DNA from 2 places in the Saccharibacillus sp. WB 17 genome. Region 2 is predicted to be linked to the other one. Evidence: predicted binding sites of a transcription regulator. Region 2 holds the regulator's gene; the other holds the start of a gene.
What was found. The regulator Rex, encoded in region 2, represses fermentation and respiration genes when NADH is low (regulators of the CRP and FNR family bind a similar motif). The targets are predictions, from matches to a motif close to TTGTGAAATATTTCACAA.
Positions count from the first base shown of each region.

Region 1: a site for Rex is predicted at 1,576-1,593, ahead of FTE24_RS07945 (FAD:protein FMN transferase). Genes of this name have one in related genera too.

Region 1 covers NZ_VPFK02000015.1:150,115-155,895, forward strand. Annotated here, with positions in the region: gene FTE24_RS07940 (glycine betaine uptake BCCT transporter) at 1-1,520, shown strand, start outside; gene FTE24_RS07945 (FAD:protein FMN transferase) at 1,683-2,735, shown strand; gene FTE24_RS07950 (methyl-accepting chemotaxis protein) at 2,873-4,342, opposite strand; gene FTE24_RS07955 (bifunctional 2',3'-cyclic-nucleotide 2'-phosphodiesterase/3'-nucleotidase) at 4,499-5,781, opposite strand, start outside.
Region 2 covers NZ_VPFK02000044.1:32,658-38,438, forward strand. Annotated here, with positions in the region: gene FTE24_RS19825 (AAA family ATPase) at 1-48, opposite strand, end outside; gene FTE24_RS19830 (heavy-metal-associated domain-containing protein) at 41-586, opposite strand; gene FTE24_RS19835 (DUF5590 domain-containing protein) at 1,124-1,642, opposite strand; gene FTE24_RS19840 (amidohydrolase) at 1,668-2,978, opposite strand; gene FTE24_RS19845 (redox-sensing transcriptional repressor Rex) at 2,941-3,618, opposite strand; gene dinG (ATP-dependent DNA helicase DinG) at 3,643-5,781, opposite strand, start outside.

The DNA of each region.
Region 1 (5,781 bases), on a different contig from region 2:
TTGTTTTATGGGGGGCTCTGTTTCCCGACCAACTGGGCACTTCCGCGCAGGCGGCTTTGGACTTTTCCACAGAAAAGTTCGGCTGGTTCTACCTGATCGCCGCGTTCGGGTTTCTCATCTTCGCCGTCTATCTCGCGTTCAGCCGCTTCGGCAAGATCAAGCTGGGACAGGACGACGACGAACCCGAATACTCCACGCCGACCTGGTTCGCGATGCTGTTCAGCGCCGGCATGGGCATCGGGCTCGTTTTCTGGGGCGTAGCGGAACCGGTCTCGCATTATATCGATCCGCCGGAAGGCACGGAACCCGGCACGGCGCAGGCGGCCCAGGTCGCGATGCGTTATTCTTTTTTCCACTGGGGACTGCATCCTTGGGCGATCTACTCGGTCATCTCGCTGGCTCTCGCCTACTTCCAGTTCCGCAAAGGGTATAAAGGGCTGATCAGCTCGACGTTCGTGCCGCTGCTCGGCGACCGGGTCAACGGCCCGATCGGCAAAGCGATCGACATTCTGGCCGTCATCGCTACCGCGTTCGGCGTCGCCACCTCGCTCGGACTCGGCACGCTGCAAATCGCGGGCGGCATCCAGCAGATCTTTGGCTATTCCAGTACCATTCTGGTGCAGGTGCTGATCATCGCGGTCGTGACCGTCATCTACCTGATCTCGTCCACGACCGGACTCGACAAAGGTATCCGCATCCTGAGCAACGTGAACATGGTCGCGGCCGCCGCGCTGCTGCTGTTCGTTCTGTTCGTCGGCCCTACGGCGTTCATCTTCGATACGTTCACCGTGACGCTCGGCGGCTACGTGCAGAACATCGTCCAGATGAGCCTGCGCATGACCCCGTTCTCCGACAGCACATGGGTATCGGCCTGGACGCTCTTCTACTGGGCGTGGTGGATCTCCTGGGCGCCGTTCGTCGGCACCTTTATCGCCCGGGTATCGCGCGGACGCACCATTCGCGAATTTATACTCGGCGTCATGCTCGTGCCCAGCCTGTTCGGCTGCTTCTGGTTCGCCGTGTTCGGCGGTTCGGGCATCTACTCCGCGCGCTTTGAAGGCAGCGGCCTTGCGGCAGCCGTCGAAGAAGACGTGACTTCTGCGCTGTTCCTCATGCTGCAAAACCTGCCGCTCGGCATGATCGTCTCCTTCGTCGCGCTGCTGCTGATCGCGATGTTCTTCATCACGTCCGCCGACTCCGCCACGTTCGTGCTCGGCATGCTGTCGTCGAACGGCACGCTGGACCCTTCCGCCAAAATCAAGATTACGTGGGGATTGGTACAGTCGTCGATCGCGGTCGTACTGCTGATCAGCGGCGGGCTGACCGCGCTGCAGACCGCTTCGATCGTCGTCGCGCTGCCTTTTGCGGTTATCATCATCGGCATGTGCTTCTCGCTGTACAAAGCGCTGTCGGAAGAAGACCGGGAGAACCGCAAGCGCGAGAAACGCGTCTTGGCGGAATACAAAGCGATGCTGGACGCCGCCGCGCTGAGAGACAAAGAACTGTCGGCCAAAAAATAATCAAAAATTGGACTAATTTTCGCTGCCGCATCTGTCCTTGCCTGGAGTATGATGAATGTGAGGTCTTTCACAAAGTTCGACTGCTTCGGCAGTCCGGGGAAGACCGATTCTGACAGGACGGTGACTTCAACGATGTGGAAGCATGCGGGAAAAACGATAAGAATGACAGGGGCTCTGCTGGTCCTTGCGTCGATGCTCGGCGGCTGCGGTTCGGAAGCGGACGAACGTACCGGTACGGCGCAGGCAGCAGCGGTCGAGCCGGTGTCGGCCACGTTCTACGTGTATGACACGGTGGCCACGATCAAAATTTACGATCCGAAAGCGACCGAACGCCATCTGGACGATATTCGCGACCTGCTCGGCAAAATCGATCTGGAACTGAGCCGCACCAACGAAGACAGCGACCTGTACCAAGTCAATGCCGAGGCCGGCCGGGCGGCGGTCCCCGTGTCGCAGGGAACGTTCGACGTCGTCAAAATGGCGGTTCGCTACGCGAAAGAGACCGGCGGCCTGCTCGATCCGTCGATCGGTCCGCTGATCAATCTGTGGAATATCGGACACGAGAACGCCAAAGTGCCGGATAAGGCGCAGCTTGAAGCGGCGCGCCGGCTGACCGATTACCGCCGGATCACGTTCGATGAAGCCAAACGGACGATCAAGCTGGAGCGGCCCGGCATGGTGCTCGACCTCGGTTCGATCGGCAAAGGCTATGCGGCGGACCAGGTGTCGCTCTATCTGCGCGAGCACGGATTGGACAGCGCGCTGATCAACCTCGGCGGAAGCAGCATCGTGGCCGTCGGCGCCAAGCCGGGCGGAGCGAATTGGAACGTCGGTCTGCAGGACCCCGATCAGAGCCGCGGCAGCCAGCTGGGCACGATCCGGATCAACGACGAGACGATCGACTCTTCCGGCGTGTACGAACGCTTCTTTATCCAGGGCGGCGTCCGCTACCACCATATCCTCGATCCGCGGACCGGTTACCCGACGCAGAACGGCTTGAAAAGCATCACGATCGTCAGCGAAAACGCGACGGACGCCGATGCCCTCTCCACCGCCGCTTTCGTTATGGGACTTGAAGACGGCATGGCGTATATCGAGCGGCAGCCCGGCGTCGAAGCGTTTTTCGTCACGGACGACAATGCCATCCATGCGACGCAGGGGCTCCGAGACCGGATCATGCTCAGTTCGGCGCTCTACCGGATGGCGGGCGATTAACCGCTTTGCTGATTGTCCAACGTTTTCTTCTCTTTTAAAAAAACCAAAAAACCTCGAACTTTTCGCCGCGGAGCGAAAGGTTCGAGGTTTTTTGCATGATCGACGGGCAGCGTTCGGATCTTTGGGCCAAAAGGCGATTACCCTTTGGCCGGCTCCTGGATCACGAGCCGGTTCAGGCTGACGATCAGCGCTTCAAGTTCGCCGAAGCTGTCGGTCATCCGCCCGGTCATACTGCGCTGCTCTTCCATGCTGGCCAGAATCTGCTCGGAAGCGGCGCTGGACTGTTCGGTAATGCCGGCCACTTCCGACATCTCCCCGACCATCCGGCCGGAGAAATCGCGCAGGCCGGACGACGTCTGCTGCACGCGCTGCGCCTGTTCCAGCACGCTGTGCGCGCTGCGGCGTACGGCCGCGAACACTTCGCCCGTTTTTCGCGTGGACGATTTGCTCTGCTCAAGCGTCTGCAATCCTTCTTCGAGCCGGCGGTCCAGCGCTTCGATCTGCTGTTGGAGTCCGTTCAGGATCTCGCCGATCTGTCCGGCCGATTCGCTGGAGTGGCCGGCAAGCGCGCCCACTTCGCCCGCCACGACCGCGAAGCCCTTGCCGTGATCGCCCGCACGCGCCGCTTCGATCGAAGCGTTCAGCGACAGCAGATGCGTCTGACGGGAAATCTGGTCGATCTGCGTCAAAATATCGGACATGGAACGGCTCGCCTGCGTAAAGTCCTGCATCTGCCGCGACGTCCGGAGCATCGTCTCGTCCAGCTCGTCGATCCGTCCGACCAACGTTTCCATCTGCGAATCGCCTTCGTCGCCCGCCGCGGCGGTCTCTTCAGACAAGCGCTGCATCTCGCCGGCGTATTTCGTCACGTCCTCGATATGGCTGTCGGACACCGAGAGCGCATCGTTGATTCGCGTCACGCTTCCGGCCTGTTCTTCCATGCCCCGGGCTACTTCGCGGAAAGCCAGAATCACTTCGTTCGTGATGCTGCCGACCTCGTTCACTTCAAGCTTCGTCTGTTCCGAGAAACGCTTCAGCCCTTCGGCGGACTGCTGCACGCGTTCCAGCAGGAACTCCACCTGCCGCCCGGCCGTTTCGCTGGCTTCCCGCTGCCGCTCGCTGCTGCGATACATGTGCAGGTTGAGGAACGCGACGCTTACGAGCGCGGCTCCCGTCAGCAGAAACATCGCGAACACGTCCGCGTACAGATCGGTCTTGGACGTCTCGGCCGCGACCTGCGCGCCGTTCATGATCTGGATCGGCATATTGATCAGGACAAGCCCGAAAGCGACCGCAAAATATTTGTAGTGCGGATAGATCAACAGCACGATGCAGAAGATAAGCGCCGTCGACGTTTCGATTTTGCCAAAATTGAAATAAATGCTGAATGCCGCCAAAATGGCGGTGATCACCCACGGAATGACGCGGATGCCGATTTGTCTTCGATTCATCAAGTCGATCGCTGCGCAGAGCACCACCCCGGCGATATTCGTTACCCACAGCGAAGCGTCAAAAAAAGCCTGTACAATGGCAATCGCCAGTACCGACCACAAAATCCACACGATCACTTTGTTGCGTTTCCAGATCATTTCCGTCGTCTTGTCCATTCTTCCTTCATTCCTCCGTCGGGTCCAAGTCCCAGATGTCGATGCGCCGTTGGCGGGCGCCGTGATTCGCCGGCAAAAAGCGGGGAAGCGCCGCTGCGCCTCCCCGCTTGTCTGCCTGCTCTCAATTTACCACAAGCTTGCTAACCTTTTCGTCTGTTACTTTTGGTTTCCGCCCAGGGCGGACAGTTCCACTTCGAACCGGGCAAATCCGCCTTCGCCCATGCCGGCGAACGAGATACCGTCCGGCAGCCCGCCTTCGCGCGCGTCCGGCGACGAGAGCAGTTCGACCTTGAGTCCGGCCGGCACGCCCGTCAGACTCCAATTATTGTCCGCCTGCGGCGACATGCGGCCGCAGCTGCGGATATAATCGGTCAGAATCTGCCGGTTCTCGTCCGCCGAAGATAGAATGATCCGCTGCCCGTCGGGATTGGCGACCGGCGTGGAGAAAGCGCGGTAATTGTTCGTCGCGACGACGAAGCGTTCGTCCGCCGACACCGGACGGCCTTCGAAGCGAAGATCGCCGATTCGCGCCGATTCCGGATGCAGCGATTCGCACGAAGCCGAATATTTGGCCGGCTGCGTCACGTCGATCGTGTATGTGACGCCGTCGATAATATCGAAATTGAACGAAGGGAAATCCCGGTCGATCAGACTCTGGCCGTCTCCGCCGCGCGGATCGATCGTCAGGAACAGGCCCGCGGCCCATTCCAGCCATTCCCGCAGTTCGGCGCCCGTCAGCAGCAGCGCGCACAGCGTATTCGGATAATTGTACAGATCCGCGATATGCTTGACCGCAAGCGGGCCGGCCGGGATATGCGTGTAATAGGCGGGACCGTAGCGGCCGCCCGTCTTGAACGGCGCGCCGGCCGCCAGTATCGGCAGATTCTCGTACGGCGTCCCCTGCATCTGCTTGCGCAAATACCAACGCTGCGCGTCGTTGACGATCTGCACCGAGACGCTATCGCGCACGAGCGCGAAGAAGCTGTCGATCGGCTCCGTCGTCTCTCCGACCGCCGCGCGGATATACGACAGCGTGCCTTCATGCGCTTCGCGGATCGACTCTGCCACGTCTTCGTCCGTGCGCACAAGCGCCGCGGCCTGCGACAGATTGTACACCGGACGCGCTTCGGCGCGGCTGCCGGTCACGGTCCAGCCTTTGCCGGTCAGCTCGAGTTCGAGATCGACGACGCCGAGATGATCGCCCGCGTAGCCCGCTTCAACCGCCGGAATGCCGTTGATCGTTCCGCGCGTGAGATCGACGCCGGTCTTGCCTTCGAACGCCGCGCCCGGAAACACTTTGTGCGCATGGCCGAACAAGATGACGTCCACGCCGGGCACACGGCTGAGGTGCAGCACCGCGTTTTCCGTCATCGGCGCTTCCGGAACGTCTTCGTAGCCGCAGTGCGCCAGCAGCACGATCAGGTCGGCGCCTTCCTCCT
Region 2 (5,781 bases):
GAGCGCCGCCGCGAAACCGATCAGTATTTCCGTTATTCCTCTAGGCATTCGTTTGTCCCCCAATTCCTGGCGCCGCATGCAGCGGCAAAATGATGTACTTGTTGGCCTGTTCGTCCGAAGCGGAGCTTAAAGCTACGTAAATATAATGTTCGTCCATATCGCTTGAGATCGTATAGCCGTTATTTTCGGTTTGAATTTCGGACAGCGTGTCCGTAATGAGCGTGTACCGTTTGTTGGCCATCGCTTCGGCGACCGAGAAGGAAGCTTCTCTCCACAGCGCTTCGATATCCGGCGTGGAATGGTCGGCGATATCGAATACGACCGAACGGCTTTTGAGCAGTTCGCCTTCTTCTTTGCGAAGTTGGGCGACCATGCCGCGAAGATCGACATTCGATTCCAGATCGAGTTTCAACACGGCACGGTTTTGGGTAATGTCCACTTGGGCGCTCGTAACGCCGGGGTAATTCTGCAGCATTTTTGCGATAGGACGTTCGATTGCGGTCTGGCGATACAGAAACCAGCCGCCGAGCAGGACGATCAGCGACAAAGCCGCTGTAAGGGCGATAGGCAGAATACGGATTTTCAATGGGCATTTCTCCTCTTCATGCTGTGTTTGAAATTCAGACCCGAGTATGACATCCATCATCGATACGGCGCCGTTTTGAGCATTTTCGCAAAATGCTTTTTGGCGCACGCAAAACCGTCAAACCATCAACGATCGTTTCCTTCTGTAATCCAAATTTACCCCTTCGTTAAACATAAGTATATCACACCGTTTTCCCATTTTCTAATTCGCACGGCTCTTGGCAGGTGCTTGCTTGGCACGGTTTTGACCGCCAAAACGTCAATTTTCCGCCTGGTTCTTCCTAGAAGCGTGCAAAAACGCGCAGCATTTATAGCCCTATAAAAAACCTTTCCCCGTCCGGGAAGAGGCTTTTTCGTCGTCGAGCCGACTCCGGCTCATCCGGCTCATTCTGCGCGAAATAGGCGACGTATGCGTCGTACCCGACTTATCCGACCTTTTCCGACGTATCCGAGGAACGCCGAAAAAACCCGACTCTCCATTTCGGAGAATCGGGTTTTTCTATACGCTATGCGCCGGAAGATTGCCGAACACTTCGGCTTACCAATCCGGCAGATCGAACGCTTCTCCGACGGCGCTGCCGTCTTTGAGACTGTAGAAGCGGTAGTAATGCGTATCTTGCTGTTCGTAGAACACCTGCCAGACGTATTGGTTGCCGTACACGCCCGGAAGCATCCGGATCAGTTTGGCGTCCGGAAGCTCCGCTTCGGCCCGATCCCACATGTCTTCCCGGGTGATCGTTCCGGCGACCGGCATCGAGCGAAACGCGTTCTCGCCCGATGCCGGAGTGCCTTCCGGCGTATATTTCAGCCAGACATACTGCTCCTCGCCGGACGCCGTCGTTCCTTGAACGACCCAGAAGATCGAATTTTCGCCCCAGACCCATTTGTCGGCCCGTTCGATTTCCGTCAGCTGTCCCTGCGTACGCGCCGAAGCGATCGCCGCGTTGCGTTCGTCCGTTCTGCCCTGCATCGAGAGCATATAGTACAAATACGCTCCCGCCAGCAAAATCAGCACGACGAGCAGGGTCAGCAAAATGACTTTCGTGCGCTTGCTCACGTTGTGTATCCTCCCGGTGTCCGGCTTAGCGGGCCAACAGCCCTTCGAAAGCCGACTGGGCCTCGAACCGGATTTTCTCTTCGTCCAGCGTCAGGCACTCGCGGTTCTTGACGATCTGGATGCCGTCTACCCATACATGCCGCACGTCCTGACCGGCCGCCGAATACACGGCATGCGACACGTAATCGGTGCGCGGCAGGAAATGGGCCTGCTCGATATCGAGCGCGACGAAGTCCGCTTTCATGCCGGCTTCGAGCGTGCCCAGATTGTCGAGGTACAGCGACTGCGCGCCATGCAGCGTCGCCATGCGCAGCGCTTCGGCTGCCGGCACGGCGGTCGGATCGCCCGACACGCCTTTGTGGATCAGCGCGGCCAGACGCATCTCTTCGAACATGTCGAGATTGTTGTTGCTGGCTGCGCCGTCTGTGCCGAGCGACACGACGACGCCCGCTTTGAGCAGCTGCGGCACTTTCGCCACGCCGCTCGCAAGCTTCAGGTTGCTGCCCGGATTGTGCGAGACGGCTATCCGGTTGGCCGCAAGCATCGCGATCTCTTCGTCCGTCAAATGGACGGCATGCGCCACCATCGACGGGCGGGAGAAGAAGCCGAGCTTCTCCAGATGCGCGACCGGACGCAGCCCGTATTCGCGTACGTTCTGCTCCACTTCCGCCGCCGTTTCCGACATATGCGTATGCAGCGGCAGATCCAGATCGTGCGCCGCCTGTACGAAACGCTCGATAAAAGCGGGCGGGCACGTATAAGGCGCGTGCGGCGACATCATGACCGTGATGCGTCCATCCGCCTGGCCATGCCAGTTTTTGGCGAACGAGATCGCGTCATTCAGCTTGTCGTCTTGTTCCTGCTGCGAGCACAGCCCGATCACGCCGCGCGTCAGCGACGCCCGCATGCCGGATTGGACGACCGCTTCGGCCACGCGGTCCATATGGTCGTACATGTCGAGGAACGTCGTCGTGCCGCTTTTGAGCATCTCGACGATCGACAGCGAACTGCCCCAGTACACGTCGTCCGACGTGAACTTGGCTTCCATCGGCCACATTTTGGTCTGCAGCCATTCCTGCAGCACCATATCGTCGCCGTATCCGCGCAGCAGCGACATGGCCGTATGGCCGTGGCTGTTGACGAGACCCGGCATAAACAGCAGTCCTTTGCCGTCGATCGACGGCAGATCGCGCGCGTCTTCCGGTTCTTCGGTTCCGATATAGGCGATGGTGTCTCCGTCGACGATCATGCAGCCGCGGACGACCCCTTCCCGTTCGCCGGTGGCGAATACGCCGTTTCTAACGATCCACTTGTTCGGATGGTTTGTCGTTGTCATGGGTTTCGGTTTCCTTTCCGTTATCGAGGTAGTAAGCCAGGCTGAGCAGGTCGGTCGTAAAATCGGCCGCATGGATCCGCACATCGGCCGGCACTTTGAGCACGGTCGGCGCAAAATTCAAAATCGCTTCGACGCCGGCTTCGACCAGCTGGTCGGCGACGCGCTGCGCTTCGGAATCGGGCACGGTGATGATGCCGACGCGAATGTTTTTCTCCTGCACGGTCGGCTTCAGTTGTTCGATCGGCTGAACGGTCAGCTTGTTGATCTGCGTGCCGACCTTCGGCGCGTACGAGTCGAACACGGCGACGATCTTCATGCTTTCCTTGAGGTACATATTATAGTTGGACAGCGCATGTCCCAGATTGCCGGCGCCGATCAGGGCCACGTTGATCGGACGGTCCAGCTTGAGGATATGGCGAATTTTCTCGATCAGGTACGAGACGTCGTAGCCGATGCCTTTTCGGCCGAAATCGCCGAAATACGCAAGGTCTTTCCGGATTTGGGCCGGATTGAGATCCAGTTTCTGCCCGAGTTCCTGCGACGACACCGTCATCACTTCGCGTTTGTGCAGTTCGGTCAGGTGACGCAGGTAAACGGGAAGTCTACGAACGACGGCTTCCGAAATTTTTTCCGCTTTCATTCCATGTCCCTCCCAGGGGAAAAGTTAATCCGACTTCTCTTCCGGTTCCAGCCATTCGGCGACTCTCGGCACGATTTGGTCGAGCGCCATATGCTCCATTTTGGGACCCGGAAGCGAGTATAAAAAGTATTTGCCGTAATACGATTCGATCACGCGCGTATCGTAGACGATCACGATGCCGCGGTCGCGGCGCGTACGCACCAGGCGGCCGAACCCCTGCTTGAAGCGGATAACGGCCTGCGGCACGGACAGCTTCATGAACGGGTTGAGGTTCTGGCGCTTGAGCAGTTCGCTTTTGGCTTCCAGCAGCGGATGGCTCGGAGGCTGGAACGGCAGCCGCACGATAGCGAGGCACGTCAGCGCGTCGCCGGGAATATCGACCCCTTCCCAGAAACTGCTCGTGCCGAGCAGCACCGTTTTCGCGTTCTCCTGAAACCGCCGGGTGAGGCGGCTTCGGCTTCCGCTGTCGACGCCCTGCCCAATCAGCGAAATGCCGGAAGCGCCGAGCAGTTCCTTGAGCGGATCGTACACCTGGCGCAGCATCCGGTACGACGTGAACAGCACGAGCATGCGTCCCTGCGTCGCTTCCGCCGTGCGCGCCAGCGAATCGGTCAGCGCGGCGAGGAACGAAGCGTCGGCCATCTGCCCTTTGACGCTCGGGAAATCGCGCGGGACGATCAGCAGCGCCTGCTCCCGGTAATTGAACGGCGACGGCAGCACTTCCGTCAACAGCCTTTTTTGCACAGCCGCTTCCCGCAGACCCAGCTGATCGATCATGTAGTCGAACTTTTTGTCCACGGCGAGCGTGGCCGAAGTGAGAACGACGCTTTTCTTTTTATCAAAAAAGTGCTGCTGCAGCTGGGCGCTGACGTCGATCGGCACCGCGTACATTTGCAGCGACTTGCTTTTGAACTGCGAGCTGCCTTCGAGCCAGTAGACCGTGCTTCCGTCGTCGAGCCGCATGAAGAACCGCAGCGATTCGCGCGCTTCGGACAGGTCTTTGAACAGACCCGAAATATCGGTCGCCAGACCTTCGGCCGTGTAGTCGCCGCTGTCTTCCTTGACGGAAGCCGCCATGCGTTCCCCGCGGCGGATCGCTTCGCCGAGCCCGACGTAGATCTGGTCTTCCAGCGTCGAGAGCGTATCCCAGCCTTTCGGATATTCGCCCGCCGTCAGGCGCAGCGTATGCTGGCCGGCTTCCGGCGCCGACACGTCCACCCGGTCGGGCAGCAGCGTGTACAGCAGCTCCGTCAGTTTGTCCCAGCTTTCTTTGGCGTCGATCAACTCGGGAATGACTTCGTCGATCGCGCGGTTCCATTCATTCTTCTTCTCGTGCCCGATCTTGCCAAGCAGTTGGCGCAGGGCGGGCAGCTGCCCGTTCTTGCCGTCCTTGTACAAGCGGGTCATCGCATGCACGAACGAGAAATATTTCAGGTGCAGCCCGAGATGCTTGCCGGCCACGTCTTCGAGGTGATGCGCTTCGTCGATAACGAGACGCTCGTAGGCAGGCAGCAGCTGGTCGTCCGCCTTGACGTCGGAGAACAGCTTGGAATGATTCGTCACGACGACGTCGGCCATGGACGCTTCATGCTTGGCCCGGTAATAATAACAGCTGCGGAACCAGGGACAGGCGCGGCCCAGACAGGAATCCGTCTCGCTCGCGATCGTGTCCCAAAAATCCTGGCCGCGGCCGATACCGAGATTCAGTTCTTCGTCGTCCCCGCTCTGCGTGCGGGTCAGCCAGACGAGCAGCTGCGCCGCCGTCAGGACGTCGTCCGCGGGATGCGTGAATTCGCGCCGGTCGATCTTCTGTTCAAGCTTGCGCATGCACAGATAATGCTGGCGTCCCTTGAACACCGAAGCGCGGAATTCGAACGGCACGACGCGGTTCAGCAGCGGAACGTCGCGTTCGCGCAGCTGTTCCTGCAAGTTGATCGTATGCGTGCTGATCATCACTTTGCGGTCTTTTTTTACGCTCTCGTAAATGGCCGGAATGAGGTAGCCGAGCGATTTGCCCGTCCCCGTTCCCGCCTCGATCAGCAGATGCTTGTCGCTTCCGAACGCTTCCTGCACTTTTTCGAACATGATGTTCTGCGATTCGCGTTCTTCGTAACCCGGCAGCTCGGCGCGCAGATTGTTTTGCACCTGTTCCAGAAAATCGCC